Regions from separate parts of the Ammoniphilus soli genome, predicted to be linked through region 1. Evidence: riboswitches for the same ligand, from Rfam matches in the RefSeq annotation. Region 1 holds a riboswitch; the other holds the start of a gene.

Region 1 (7,715 bases):
TTCGGCCGCCATTCGCAGCCTTCATGACATTGCCGTAGCCTTTGGAATCGGTGCTGATGCCATTGACCCATATTTGTTGTTTGCTACCGTATACGGTAAAGATGGAGCAGACTCTGTTATTAACCTTTACGAGGCCTTGTGCAAAGGTTTAGAAAAAGTAACTTCCACAATCGGGATTCATGAAACCCGCGGATACTTCCGCATCTTCTCCTCCATCGGATTAACCGACTCTGTGGCAGAGGTTCTTCACATCGTGAACTTCTGTGGTTCAGATCAAGCGGGAACATCATGGGAGAACTTGGAGCAAGACAGTAAGAAGCGTTATGAAGACTTCCAATCCGAGGAAGGAAAGCCTGCGAAATTGTTCCATTTATGGCCGCGCGTATGGAAATCGATTGGCCAATTAGCAGCTGGAACTTTAAGCTATCAAGAGTTCGCTGACAAATTGGTGGAGATCGAAAGAGAAACTCCTCTATCCATTCGCCATGTGGCTGATATAAACTTTGATAAGGCAGAAGGCAAAATCGATCCTTCGTCTGTTAATATTGGGGTTGGAGATCACAGCTTGCCATTTGTCATCTCTTCCATGTCTTTCGGTTCTCAGAATGAGATTGCTTTCCGTGCTTATGCGGAAGCGGCTGACCAACTGAACATGATCAGCTTGAATGGTGAAGGCGGAGAGATTAAAGATATGATCGGAAAATATCCGAAAACACGCGGTCAGCAAATTGCATCCGGTCGTTTCGGAGTAAACGTAGAATTAGCGAATTCAAGTAACTTGCTTGAGCTGAAGATCGGTCAAGGAGCGAAGCCTGGTGAAGGTGGACACTTACCAGGTAAAAAAGTAACAGCTAAGGTAGCAGCTGCACGTAACGCAACCATTGGTTCAGACTTGATTTCGCCATCCAATAACCATGATATTTACTCCATTGAGGATTTAGCACAAATCATTGATGAGTTTAAAACAGCGAATCATCAAGCTAAAGTTATCGTTAAAGTTCCTGTGGTTCCAAATATCGGTACTATTGCCGTTGGGGTAGCAAAAGCCGGTGCTGATATCATCACGCTTTCTGGTTTTGACGGTGGTACAGGTGCTGCACGGATTCATGCTCTACAGCACGTAGGATTACCTACAGAGATTGGTGTTGTAGCTGCACATAAAGCATTGATTGAAGCTGGTCTTCGAAACAACGTTGAACTTTGGTCTGACGGTGGTCTAAAGAGCGCTACCGATGTTGTAAAAATGATGATGCTTGGTGCAAACCGCGCTGGCTTCGGTACATTAGCGATGCTTGCCGTTGGATGTACGACTTGCCGCGGCTGTCATTTAGATACCTGTCACGTTGGTATTGCAACGCAAATCGAGTCCGTCGAGGAAGCTAAGGAGCACGGATTGCGCCGTTTCGTTCCTCGTGTATATGAAGAAGCTGTAGAAAACCTAAAGCGTCTGTTCACCTCATTTGGTGAAGAAGTGAGACGAATTACCGCTGAGCTTGGCTTTGCCCAAACGCAAGACTTGGTTGGACGCTCTGACTTGCTTCAACAAGTTCGTGAAATCGAGAAAATTGATTTATCAGCTATGCTTGAGCGTGTGGATTGGGTACCTTCTACTCTTCCTGCACAAAACGAAGAAGAATTGGCGAAAGTTCTTGTTGCTGCAGGAGCTGAAGGTCAAAGTGCAGAGCCAGTCTATACAGCAACAGACAGACCATTAGTTCGTCAATTCACTAATGTATTAGGAGACCAGCGCGTATTGGGAAGCCGCTACTCTGGCGAGCGCGTAAAATCTCACTTGGATGGAAGCTATGTTTCCCTTCCTGAAGTTCACTTGAACTTTGAATCTGGCTGTGTACCTGGTAACGGCTTGGGTGCATTTAACGCTCAAGGGGTTAACATCCGCGTACAAGGTGGAGCACAGGACGGCGTAGGTAAAACTAGCTTTGGCGGTAAGATCAGCGTAATGAAAGCTCGTAACAAGAATGGCCTATTTATCAACGGATCTGTAGGAAAGAGCTTTGCCTACGGTGCACAAAAAGGAACATTCATTGTACAAGGAAATGCTGATGCTCGTGCTTGTATCCGTCTATCCGGAGCTGATATCGTCTTCGGTGGAGAGCTTACTCAGCCGATTAATGATCAATTCGGTGGCATTGGCGGCCGTGCGAATTTGAAAGGATTCGCGTTTGAATACATGACAAACGGAAGAGCGCTTGTTATGGGAGATCCAGGTCCATGGATTTGTGCAGGTATGACCGGTGGTGTGGTTTACGTACACCTTCAGCCTGAAATGGGTCTAGACGAAGCTGCCATCAACCGTCGTATCGCAAAAGGAGCGAAAGTTACTCTACTTCCTCTAGATGAAAAAGGAAACAGTGACGTCGTTGAGCTACTAAACAAATATATTGAAGAATTAAAAGCTACAGATCAACATGAAACCGCAGCACGCATTGAAACTTTACGTGATAACGCAGACCAGCACTTTATGATGCTAGCTCCTGTGAAATTGCAAGCAGATCAGTCTGTTGCGACAGAGTAATCATACAATTAGGTCGGTACCTCAAGAGGTACCGACCTTTTTTATTAGTACCCTTTATCCATCTTTTCTTGAAATAAGAGAACTTTCTTCCTCTATCTTTCCATGCTAAAAAAGAAGGCCAGCCACATCCCTGGCTGACCTTCTCCCCTATTCAAACAATTTCTTTAAATTCACGTCAAAAGGAGCTCGCACAATTCCCTTTTCTGTAATAATTGCTGTCACATACTCGTTCGGTGTGACATCAAAGGCAGGATTGAACACCTTGATATTATGCGGTGCAACTCGGCTACCGCCGATCTCTGTAATTTCTTCGTCAGGACGTTCCTCTATCGGGATCTCTGTTCCTGTTAAGGTGTTCAAATCAATGGTGGACAGAGGAGAAGCAACGTAGAACGGGATTCCTTGAGCCTTGGCCAAGACAGCCAAGCCATAGGTTCCTATCTTATTCGCTACATCACCGTTCGCTGCAATTCGGTCTGTACCCACGATCACAGCTTGTACCCATCCTTTAGACATCACCATGGCCGCCATATTATCGCAGATGAGGGTAACATCTATACCTGCCTGCTGGAGCTCCCACGCCGTCAAACGAGCCCCCTGCAAGACTGGGCGGGTTTCGTCAGCAAAGACCTTGATATCCCATCCCCTTTCCTTCGCAAGAAACATCGGTGCAAGAGCTGTCCCATACTTCGCTGTGGCAATACCTCCTGCGTTGCAGTGTGTAAGCAATCCTATCCCATCATGCATCAAAGTAATCGCGTGTTCCCCAATACTCCGGCAAATCTCCACATCTTCTTCGTGCATGCGTTTGGCTTCCTCTAGAAGCTCTTGTTTTAACACAGGAACTTCTGCGTCTCCCAACGCTTCTGCCTTGTTCATCATTCGGTCTATTGCCCAGAATAAATTGACTGCCGTTGGGCGAGAAGTTGCTAAGTAATCTCTTTTCTCACGCAGCTGGCTAAGAAACTCAGAAGCGTTCGCAGCCTGCAGTTCCCTAGCCCCCAAATACATCCCATAGGCGGCAGCAATTCCGATAGCGGGTGCCCCTCTCACCTTCAATGCGCGAATGGCATTCCACATTTGTTCAATAGTACGGACGTCCTCAAAAACGACTTCTAAGGGAAGCTTCGTCTGGTCCAGCAACAGGACTCGATCCTCTTCCCAGCGAATGGAATGGACATGATTTTCCACAATAATTGACACCTACTCTTCTATATTCTTCACCAAACGCAATAGATCCTCGATACTGCTAATCGAATGTCTTTCCAAAACTAAACTTTGTCCAACCGCCAGAGCTAATCTTTCTGCTTTAGCCCGCGTCTCTTCGTTTTCAATAGAATTCAGGTCGGCAACTCCAGCTAATCCAATTACCCTTCTCATCATTTTGCAGCCGGCAAATCCAATGGAATCCTTCAGAAGGCGACTTGCTGTGTCATCTTGATACCCTTCTGCGGAGTACATGACGTCTTTTACATGTACATCCCATAATCTGCGGAATTCGCCTTCAAACGTGTTCCATACATCCTTTACAGTCTCAAGCAGGTATTCCCGAAACGATTGGCACTCCTGTTCAGAAGCCTTTAATCCTTCCTGAGCAGCATAATTGAGCAGCAGGTTGGCTATGACCGCACCGATATCAAAGCCCATAGGCCCGTAGTAAGCAAACTCCGGATCAATCACCTTGGTGCTCTCTTTTGTGACCATAATACTCCCCGTATGGAGATCCCCATGCAGAAGAGCTTGGGCGTCTGTCATGAAGGAATATTTAAGCTTGGCGATTTCTCTTCGAAGCTCCGCATTCTTCCAGATCCCTTCCACCGTTTCACGGATTAAAGGATTGAAGTTATTCGTATCTGCATCATAATAAGGGTCGGTAAATACTAGATCTTCTGTAATTTTACAAAGCTCCGGATTAATGAACTGCGCTACCTTTTCTTTTTTCTCCTTAAAGTCCAACGCCAGGTCTGAAGTGTAGAACAACGTCTTCGCTAGAAACAAACCAATATGTTGAGCAAAAGCAGGATAACGATTTCCTTCAATTAACCCCTTTCGCATAATAACATGGCTCGATAAATCTTCCATGACCGTGAGAGCTAGATCTTTATCGTAGTGATATACTTTAGGGACTAAGCCCGGACATATTTGATCTTGGATAATGAGGGCTTCACTCTCGATCCGTGCACGGTCTAGTGTAAGCGGCCAGGATTCTCCGACAACTCTGGCATACGGTAAGGCTTGTTTAAATATAATGCTTTTTCCTGAAATTTCATCTTGAATGTGAAAAACCAAGTTCAAATTTCCGTCTCCGATTTCTCGGCTCTCCAACTGTGCACCTTCTGGGAAAATCCCTGGTAAATGACGAGCATATTCGACTGCTTCCTGTTCGCTAAATGCGCGATACTCCATACTCCACCCCTCCAAACGACTATTTTCCTATATTCTTGCCAAATTCCCCAGCCTTTTGGTGAGGATAAGAACATTCAGAATACGTTACAAAAAAAGATTGCGGATTTTAACTAGCTATATACTATCTAGAGTTCTGTAATATTGTCAATCTATTAGGATTTTACAATGCACTAATTTTTCTTCTATTGACTTTATTTTATAAAAAAGCTAAGATTTCAATGTATGTATTGCACTTCTATATGAAACTTTTACAATTTGATATTTCATCTTATCGAGAGATGGCTGAGGGACTGGCCCAATGACGCCCGGCAACCGATTTTTATTTTTCTCCAATTGTGCAAAATAAAAACACGGTGCTACTTCCTGCAGAATGAACTCATCATTCGGAGAGATAAGTTGTATTTGATTCGCTCTTCAAGTACCCCTTATCTAAGAGGTACTTTTTTTCATACTGTCAGAATTTATAGCTTCGCTACACCATTTGGAAAGCACGAGGAAAACTTGTTGTCGAAGTACTATCTTGACGTCAGCCAATCCCTCTAACGGATTAATATTATTTGGAAGGAGTTTTGTCCTTTGTCATACATTACGGTCTCCTATCTCACTGAGGCGAAAAGCCTAGAAAAAAAAGCAGAAGCCATCGCAGTCGGCATGACTGTCGGAAGCTGGACGGACCTCCCGGCGGCAAAGCAGGAAAAACTGCAAAAGCATCTAGGCCGTTCTGCCGGAGCCACTGTTCTCGAAAAGACTGAAGAAGGGCTTGAAAGAGGAGTTATTAAAGTCCAATATCCTGTGGTCAATTTCACGTATGACCTCCCTTCCCTCTTAACCAACGTATTCGGCAAGCTATCCATGGATGGCAAAATCAAATTGCTGGATATCGATTTCCCCGAAGAATTTACAAAAGAATTTTCGGGACCCAAGTTTGGAATTGCAGGTGTACGCGAACGGCTTAATGTCTGCGATCGCCCATTGTTTATGAGCATTTTCAAATCATGCATCGGCCTTCCCCTAGAAGAATTAGTGGAGCAATTCCGGCTTCAAGTAGAGGGTGGCGTAGACTTAGTAAAAGATGATGAAATCTTCTTTGCCGACGAACATGCCCCTTTCCTGGAGCGTATCCGTGCCTGCAAGGAAGTAATTGAAGCGTCTGGCCGCCAAGTGCTCTATGCAGCCAATCTAACAGGTCCTGTTACCGGTCTGATCGAACGGGCAAAAAGGGCCGTGGATAACGGTGCGAACTGCTTGCTGCTTAATGTTTTGCCTTATGGATTGGATATCTTAACCCAACTGAGCCGTGATCCGGATATTCAGGTGCCCATTATGGCCCACCCAGCTATGGCTGGTGCCCTATACCAATCATCTCATTACGGTATATCTGCTCCTCTTTTATTAGGAAAGCTAATGAGGCTCGCAGGTGCGGATATCGTCCTTTTCCCATCTCCCTATGGCTCGGTAGCATTGCCTAAGCAAGAGGCTTTAGACATTGCCCAGCATTTAGCAGAAGAACTGCCAGGCATCCGTCCTGCATTCCCTGTACCTTCTGCTGGTATCCATCCTGGAATGGTTCCACTGCTCTATAAAGACTTCGGCCTAGACCACATGGTTAATGCTGGTGGAGGGATTCACGGACATCCCGCTGGCCCTGTAGGAGGGGGACAAGCTTTCATTGCCGCCATTCAGGAAACTTTGCAGGGAAATGCGCTAGATCAAACGGAGAACCCCCATTTGCTGGCAGCCATTGAAAAGTGGGGAATTGTTAAATGAGTAAAAACATCATATTATTTTGCGACTTTGATGGGACCATTACCGAAAAAGATAACATCGTAGATATCATGAGGCAGTTCGCCCCCCAAGGCTGGGAAGAAATTGTGCAATCCATATTATCCCAGGAGAAAACCATTCGCACTGGCGTAGGAGAGCTTTTTGCCCTGATTCCAAGCAGCCAAAAAGAAGAAATCACTCGTTTTGTCCTGGAGCAGGCACGGATTCGGGAAGGCTTCAAGGAATTTGTTGCCTTTACAGAAGAACAAGGAATCCATCTCTTGATTACGAGCGGCGGCATTGATTTCTTCGTTCACCCTATGCTAGAGCCCTTTGGACTAAAGGAGCGGATTTATTGCAACAGTGCTCGGTTCAATGAGCCGACTATCCAAATTACTTGGCCTAACTCTTGTGATGAGCATTGCGATGTGGACTGTGGAATGTGCAAAACAACGATCATCCGCTCTTTCCCGGCTGACCAATATTACAAAGTGGTCATCGGCGACAGCATTACCGATTTAGCGGGAGCGAAAATTGCTGATTATACCATTGCCAGATCCTTTCTAAAACAAAAATGTGAAGAACTTCATCTTCCCCATTCATCATTTGAAACCTTCTATGATGTCATAAACACTTTAAAGAAGCTAAAGTTGGAGATCGAATCGCTGTCTACGACATAATCGAAAGGAGCAAAAAACAATGAACTACGTGATTCATGCGGAAAAAAGGCAAGAAACCATTTGCAGCCTCAATGAGGTGAAACAATACTTTGCAGATCGCAGATGGTTTCCGGGAACAAGCGGCAACCTTTCCATAAAAGTGGAGGATTCCCCTGTTGTTTTTGCCGTAACCGCAAGTGGAAAAGATAAAACAAAGATGACGCCACAGGATTACTTGTTTGTAAATCTTGACGCCGAACCTGTTGAACAAACCAACCTAAAGCCTTCTGCAGAAACCTTGGTACATTCTGTGATCTATCGGAATATCTCCGAAGCTGGGGCTGTCTTCC
Region 2 (7,715 bases), on a different contig from region 1:
ATCATACAGCGGGCAGAAGGGCTTTTGGAAAGCTATAAAGAAGCCCCCCTTTTCCTGCCTTCGGACAAGCCAAGCAGCCCTGAAACCTTGCAGTTGGATTTGTTTGCAGTCAATGAACCAGCACCGGGAGCCAAAGAAACGGACGAGCCCAAGAAAAAGTACGATAAATTAGTGAAAGAACTGAAGGAAGTGGATCTTCTGAACATGACGCCGCTTCAGGCAATAAACTATCTTCATGAGATCAAACAAAAGCTTAGGTAGCCTCCTAAGCTTTTTCTTTTTACCGTGATGGAAAGTTTAAGTTCGCTAAAATGTTAAAGCGAACAAAACTTTCCTGGAGGAATGAAAAGCTTCCTCTAAAGGCGGTCTGGCTTCCTTGAATATGCTTCGAAGAAGCTTTTCTTAAAGTGGGCATAATACATCTTAAAGAACTGATAAGGGGTAGAGTGATATGTTTTCTAATCAGCATGTAATTAAATCCGTAATTGAGCTCTTAAATCAGCATTTTGATATGACTATAACTCTGGGGGAGGAGAATGTTCCTTTTGTGACCTCTGCTAGGTTGAAGACGGAAGGGGCTGCGGCGAATTTCCTGAACGAACTCATTCAAACAATAGACCAAGGGGAAGGGCTGGAGGGCCAGATCAACTACTACTTTGATAATGAATTGGATTATGATACCCCGGAAGAGTTTCATCGGTATTAGCAGTACTAATGGGGGATTGGAGGCTGACTCAGCGTAAAATCCCCTTATCACGAAAAAAAGAGGGGTAAACCCTCCATTCCTAGAAGTAAAGCTAGGATTTTTTATTTTGATCCGATATATCTTGAAGCAATAACTCATACACATTCATTCCCTCTAATCGTCCTTCCTGAAGTCGCTCGGGGTCACGAACGCTGTCATAATGGTCAATTGAAAGCAGCGCCTTCTTTGTGTTTCGCTCTTTTCCCATCATCCATCCTCCTTTCTGTATTTAGTAAAGTACCCTAAATTTCTTAAAGCAACTTTCCAGATTTTGTCCTTCTTGGAGTGAGGAACCGCCCTGTACAGCAGGACTGGTTCCTTTTTTTCTAGATGTGGTATGATATAAAGATAAATTGCAGCAAACCCTCAAGAGAAGGAAGGTGTTAGTTTCATGGGGGTCATTCAACTGTTAGATGATCGATTGGCCAATATGATTGCAGCCGGGGAAGTGGTGGAAAGGCCAGCATCCGTCGTCAAGGAATTGGTCGAGAATGCAATCGATGCCGGCAGCAGAAAAATTGAGGTCCACGTAAAAGAAGGGGGATTAAGCCTCATCCAAGTTATTGACGATGGCCATGGCATGTCTCCCGAAGACTGCGAGATTTGTTTCGAGCGCCATGCAACCAGCAAGATAAAGCGAGACCGGGACCTATTCCACATTTCAACACTCGGCTTCCGGGGTGAAGCTTTACCCAGTATCGCCGCAGTTGCTCGCGTAGAATTAAAGAGCTGCAATCAGTCGGGACAGGCTGGCACTCGAGTGGTGATGGAGGGGGGAAACAAAATCAGTGTGGACTCCGTGGCCCACCCCCAAGGGACGGAAATTACCGTAAAAGACCTATTCTTCAACACTCCAGCCCGCTTGAAATATTTAAAAACCATTCAAACCGAGATTGGGCACATTTCTGATTATATGAACCGATTAGCGCTCTCTTTTCCGGAGATCGCGTTCCTTTTGACAAGCGAAGGAAAGACTTTGTTTAAAACCTACGGGGATGGACAGCTCCTGCATGTGATTGCATCCGTATACGGCATGCCTATTGCTAAGGAGATGGAGCCCATCCGGGCAAACAACCTCGATTTTCATATCGAAGGCTACATGGGGAATCCACAGACAACTCGGGCCAATCGTTCCTATATCTCTCTTTTGGTTAACGGCCGCTATATACGCAATCATGGTCTTATAAGTGCAATTTTAAGGGGCTATCATACTCTTTTGCCTATAAACCGCTACCCTATCGCCATTCTAAAAATCAATCTTGATCCAACCTTGATCGATGTCAATGTTCATCCGGCAAAGCTTGAAGTTAGGCTAAGCAAGGAGCAGGAGCTATTGGCTTTCGTGGAAGAGGAAGTAAGAAAAGTATGGGGAAAGCAACGGTTGATTCCAGAACCTTCGCGTTCCTATCCCTCTGAGGTGTCTACCCAGACCAGGCTGGAGCTAAACAGGCCTACTTCTTATCCTCTTACACGTATAGAGCAAAATAATAAGCCTGATCAGAGATCAGAAAGAGAAGCTGCTGCAAAGTATACCGAGTGGCTGCTTAAGCAAGCGGAAGAGAAGAAGGACATCAACGAGAATGCGCCCTTAGCGGTTTCGGAAGCTCCTGTTGCGATTAGAGAAACATCGCCTCCGCCACCCAAGCCGGCTGTTCCTGAGTTTTACCCCCTTGCGCAGCTTCATGGATCATATATCCTTGCGCAAAGTGAAGAAGGGCTGTACATGATTGATCAGCATGCAGCACAGGAACGGATATGGTATGAATACTTTCTCGAAAAGCTTAGTCAGGAACAAATCGAGATGCAGGATTTGCTTATCCCTTTGTCCATTCACCTTTCTATCAAGGAGATGAGGCAGGTTCAGGAAAAAATGGATTTATTTAAACAGGTCGGCTTAGATATGGAGCCCTTCGGAAGCCAGACTTTTCTAGTCCGGGCCCACCCGAGATGGTTTCTCGAAGGAGAAGAGGAATCCATTATCCATGAAATGGTAGAAATGATTGCCAGTGGAGAAACTAAAATTGATACGCTTAAGCTGCGTGAAAAAGCAGCGATCATGATGTCCTGCAAGGCGGCGATCAAAGCGAATCGGCACCTTAGCCACATTGAAATGGAAGCTTTGTTAGACAAGTTGAGAGAAACCCATTCACCATTTACTTGTCCGCATGGACGTCCAATTATTATCCATTTTTCTAAGTATGATATTGAAAAAATGTTTAAGCGAGTGATGTAAGACATGATCGTAACCACATCCCAGAAAGAAACGCAAACCCTGACCGATAAAGCACGGGCTCTTGCCGCGCAAATTCAAGGGACATTCATACCTAGAAAAGAGAGATCTATTGAGAGGTTTTATGAAGAGGAGGAGACAGATCAATTTCTCGTGATTACGAAGAAAAGGATACAATGGTACGCCAAAGGGAAAGAAAAGCCGTTTTTTTTTCACCCTGGCATGGCTACTGTTCGTATAAAGCGGCTTCTGGGCGGCGATAATGATATAATGATTCAAGCGTGTCAGCTTCGGAATGGGGATTCCTTTTTAGATTGCACGATGGGTCTTGGAGCGGACAGCCTTGTTGCTTCGTTTGCAGTAGGAGAGGAAGGAAGAGTGACAGGGATAGAATCTGAGCCTATCATTGCTCTCCTGGTTGAGCAAGGGCTACAAGCCCTTGAGGAATTCCCCGAGTTGGATGAAGCTGCAAGGCGAATCGAAGTGATGTGCAGCCATCACCTCGATGTGCTAAGGAAGCTACCAGATAAAAGCTATGACATTGTCTACTTTGATCCTATGTTTCGGCAGGGGATCCTTGAATCGGACTCTCTCCAGGTTCTTAGGGGGTATGCTAACCCAACGCCACTCGATATCCAGGCGGTCAACGAAGCGCGCAGAGTAGCCAAACGTAGAATCGTTCTTAAGGAGCGCAGGGATAGCGGGGAGTTCGAACGTCTTGGTATAAGTGTAATCCATAACGATAGCACGGAAATCGCATACGGCATCCTCGAGACTTAGGGAGGATCAAACATGAACAGTAAAGAAAAGCTTTTGGTCATTGTAGGCCCGACTGCAGTGGGAAAAACCGCCTTAAGTATTGATTTGGCCAAGGAGCTTAGCGGTGAGATCATTTCAGGAGATTCAATGCAAGTCTACAAGGGGATGGATATTGGGACAGCCAAAATCACTAAAGAAGAGATGGAGTCCATTCCTCATTATCTTATTGATATCATTTACCCTCATGAAGCATTTTCTGTTGCCGATTTTCAGCATGAGTCAAGAAGGCTTATTACGGATATGAACTATAGGGGAAAGCTTCCGATGATCGTAGGGGGAACAGGTCTATATATTCAATCTGTCATTTATGAATATCAGTTTTCCGAAGCCCAGAAAGACCATTCCCTGCGCGATGCTTTAGAAAAGTTTGCGGAAGAACATGGGAAAGAGGCGCTGCATCAACGGCTGCAATCCATTGATCCGATTACCGCGGAACGTCTTCACCCGAATGATGTAAAAAGAGTAATCCGTGCGTTAGAAATTTATCAATTAACGGGAAAGCCTATGGCGGAATTTCAACAGCGGTCACCCGAGTCTCCTTATCAACTCTGCCTTCTTGGATTGACAATGGAGCGGTCTGTCTTATATGAGAGAATCAACCGCCGTGTAGATATCATGGTTGAACAAGGCCTTGTGGACGAGGTCAGGAGATTGCTTGACGAAGGATATCATAAGGGTCTTCAATCGATGCAAGGGATTGGCTACAAAGAGATGGTTGAGCATCTAGAAGGTACACTATCGCTTGATGAGGCCGTTGAACTGATTAAGAAAAACAGCCGGAATTTTGCAAAGCGCCAGTTGACTTGGTTTAGATCCATGAAGGATATCACCTGGCAGGATATGACTAACCCCGGGGATAGGCAAGAGCTTGTCGAAAATATTCGAACCTTTGTAGCAGGAAAGATTAGGTAAGACCACGAATATAACTGTTAAGATATAAATAGAGGAGGTAAACCCCCAATGGCAAATTCCATCAACATTCAGGATACGTTTCTTAACCACTTGAGAAAGGAAAATGTTCCAGTTACCATATATCTAGTGAACGGATTCCAATTAAGAGGACTGATCCGCGCGTTTGATAACTTCACTATTGTTATTGATAGTGATGGCAAGCAGCAATTAGTATACAAGCATGCGATTTCCACATTCCTTCCCCAACGTCCGGTATCCCTTATGCCTGATAATCAGGAATAGCTCGCGGAAATCCAAACGATTTGCCAACCAAGCCAGAGATGCTCTCTGGCTTGGTTTTTTTATTTTGGTTTTCTCTGACTGTTTTAATTATATAGACTTCATCTGATTTTATTGACAGAAAGATCAAAACGTAATATTCTCAATAACGTTATCTTCTCTATCTCCTGCGACTATTAATGGAAATGCATTGATCTTCTGAGAAGCAGATATGGCAGAAGTTAACAAGTATAGAGAGTTATTCCGCTAGGAATTGTTTTTTGTCTTATCCAGAGAGGTGGAGGGAATGGCCCTATGAAACCCGGCAGCGGATCTTCTGCTTGAAGATGCTGTGCCAATTCCAACAGGACGCCGAGTTCTGACAGATAAGAGAGTGACCGTGACTACATACACGTCAAACCTCTTCTCTGCGAAGAGGTTTTTTATTTGTCATCATCCAAGGGCCCGGATACTGACAATAAAAGGGTTCTCTCTCCTAAAGCCAATGCCAACATGAAGGGGAGTCAAGTAAATGAAAAAATGGACTAAAGTCTTAGCGACATCGATATTAGCCGTATCTCTTCTTGCCGGATGCGGAAGCTCTGAAGATCAACCAACCCAAGCTAGCGAGGAACAAACGGCTAAGTTGAAAATAGGAGTAACAGCCGGTCCGCATGAAGAAGTCATGGAGAAGGTAAAGGAAGTAGCAGCCAAGGATGGATTGGAAATTGAGATCGTAGCCTTCAATGATTACGTTCAGCCTAACAAAGTATTGGCTGAGGGAGAATTGGACGCAAATAGCTTCCAGCATGAGCCTTACTTAGAACAATTTAAAGCAGACCATAATTTGGATTTGGTGAAGCTAGCTAATAACATAAATTTCCCAATGGGGATTTATTCGACCAAAATTAAAGACGTAAGTGAACTGGAAGATGGAGCTGAAGTAGGATTGCCGAACGACCCGACGAATGGCGCCAGAGCTCTTCAGCTGCTTGAGCAAGCAGGCTGGATAAAGCTAAAAGAAGGAGTTGGCGTCAAGGCAACGGTCCATGACGTAGCGGAAAATCCAAAGAACATAAAGTTTAAGGAGTTAGAGGCTGCATTCCTTCCTAAGGCGCTTGATGACCTGGCGGCAGCAGCCATTAATACAAACTTTGCTATGGAACATGGCTTTGTCCCGACGAAGGACTCCATCTTTATCGAACCGAGCGATTCTCCTTGGGTAAACCTTATTGCGGTTCGTGCGGAGGACAAGGATCGTCCGGAGTTCGAAAAGCTTGTAAAGGCCTATCATTCCGATGAAGTGAAAAAGTTTATAGAAGAGAATTTCCAAGGCTCTGTGGTCCCATCCTGGTAAACTGTTCAGTATGCAGCAAAGTGGAATTGGAGAAGCTTTGAATAAGAAAAGAAGACCTCCTCACAGGGGGTCCTTCTTTTTAAGGTGGAGGACCGGCTACTTGAAAATACATCAGTTATGAGGTTTGAGATGCAAGCTAGTTAAAGAAAGTAGGAGGTTAGCCTTATGATTGTTTTAAAAAATTTATATAAAACCTATGAACAAAATGGCCGTAAAGTAGAAGCGGTGAAAAATGTAAATCTAGAGATTAAAAAAGGTGAAATTTTTGGTGTTATCGGGTTTAGCGGAGCGGGAAAAAGCAGTTTGATCCGCTGCGTTAATCTTTTGGAAACCCCAAGCTCGGGTTCAGTCATAGTAAACGGAGTAGAAATGACCAATCTTGCGGAAAAGCCCTTGCGTGAAGCTCGCCGGAAGATCGGAATGATCTTTCAGCATTTTAACCTGTTATCGTCCAGTACAGTATTTGAAAATGTAGCGGCTCCTCTTAAATTATCCAATACCCCGAAGGATAAAATCGAAAAAAAGGTTAGCGAGCTTCTGCGATTAGTGGGACTAGCGGAAAAAGGCGGCTCGTATCCATCACAATTGTCCGGGGGACAGAAACAGAGAGTAGCGATTGCTCGGGCTCTAGCCAATGATCCGGAGATTTTGCTCTGTGATGAAGCGACATCCGCTCTTGATCCCCAAACGACAGATTCCATCCTTGACTTATTGTTGGATATCAATAAAAAATTTGATATTACGATTATGTTGATTACCCATGAGATGCATGTAATCAAAAAAATCTGTGACCATGTAGCCGTGATGGAGAATGGGCAGGTTGTTGAACAGGGAAGTGTCTTGGAAATTTTTTCTCAACCGAAAACACAAACGACGAAAAACTTCATTAAAAATGTGTTTGACATCCATTTGCCTGAAAACTTGCAACGAAAATTTGCGCAGGAACGAGCTAACGGAGAGCTCATACGCGTCTCATTCGTTGGAGAAACGACAGCTGAACCTGTTTTTGCTGAACTTTCTATCCGTTTTCCGCTTCGCCCCAACATATTGTATGGAAACATTACTCAAATTAAGGAAACAACCTTTGGCAGCCTTATTCTGAAGCTTACGGGGGATGCGGGCGCCATCCGGCAAGGAATAGACTATCTGCAAGGGGAAGGCTTAACGGTGGAGGTGCTGCAGGATGTTGACTAGTTTATTGGAACAAAGCGATCTGTATCTGATATCCTTGGTAGAAACTTGGTGGATGGTATTTTACTCCTTGACCATATCAGCTGCCATTGGATTGCCGCTGGGTATCCTTCTCGTGGTTACTCGGCCGAAGCATATATATGAGAATGCAATCATTTATAATGTGTTGAATGTGATTATCAACATCCTTCGCTCTGTTCCGT

The links. A riboswitch is a leader RNA that binds a small molecule or an ion and turns the genes downstream of it on or off. The one in region 1 is predicted to bind S-adenosylmethionine.
Region 2: it holds a riboswitch for S-adenosylmethionine, as region 1 does, so the genes downstream of both, ABLT31_RS02555 (MetQ/NlpA family ABC transporter substrate-binding protein) here and ABLT31_RS17890 (2,3-diketo-5-methylthiopentyl-1-phosphate enolase) in region 1, are expected to answer to the same signal.

The regions. Positions count from the first base shown of each region.
Region 1 is NZ_JBEGDL010000009.1:33,514-41,228, reverse strand. Features, by position in the region: gene ABLT31_RS17905 (glutamate synthase-related protein) at 1-2,536, shown strand, start outside; gene mtnA (S-methyl-5-thioribose-1-phosphate isomerase) at 2,684-3,733, opposite strand; gene mtnK (S-methyl-5-thioribose kinase) at 3,740-4,942, opposite strand; SAM riboswitch class I at 5,208-5,340, shown strand; gene ABLT31_RS17890 (2,3-diketo-5-methylthiopentyl-1-phosphate enolase) at 5,519-6,709, shown strand; gene ABLT31_RS17885 (2-hydroxy-3-keto-5-methylthiopentenyl-1-phosphate phosphatase) at 6,706-7,386, shown strand; gene ABLT31_RS17880 (methylthioribulose 1-phosphate dehydratase) at 7,406-7,715, shown strand, end outside.
Region 2 is NZ_JBEGDL010000001.1:481,455-489,169, forward strand. Features, by position in the region: gene mutS (DNA mismatch repair protein MutS) at 1-261, shown strand, start outside; gene ABLT31_RS02525 (hypothetical protein) at 452-706, shown strand; gene ABLT31_RS02530 (hypothetical protein) at 798-953, opposite strand; gene mutL (DNA mismatch repair endonuclease MutL) at 1,137-2,978, shown strand; gene ABLT31_RS02540 (class I SAM-dependent methyltransferase) at 2,982-3,755, shown strand; gene miaA (tRNA (adenosine(37)-N6)-dimethylallyltransferase MiaA) at 3,768-4,706, shown strand; gene hfq (RNA chaperone Hfq) at 4,755-4,988, shown strand; SAM riboswitch class I at 5,248-5,357, shown strand; gene ABLT31_RS02555 (MetQ/NlpA family ABC transporter substrate-binding protein) at 5,497-6,321, shown strand; gene ABLT31_RS02560 (methionine ABC transporter ATP-binding protein) at 6,487-7,515, shown strand; gene ABLT31_RS02565 (methionine ABC transporter permease) at 7,505-7,715, shown strand, end outside.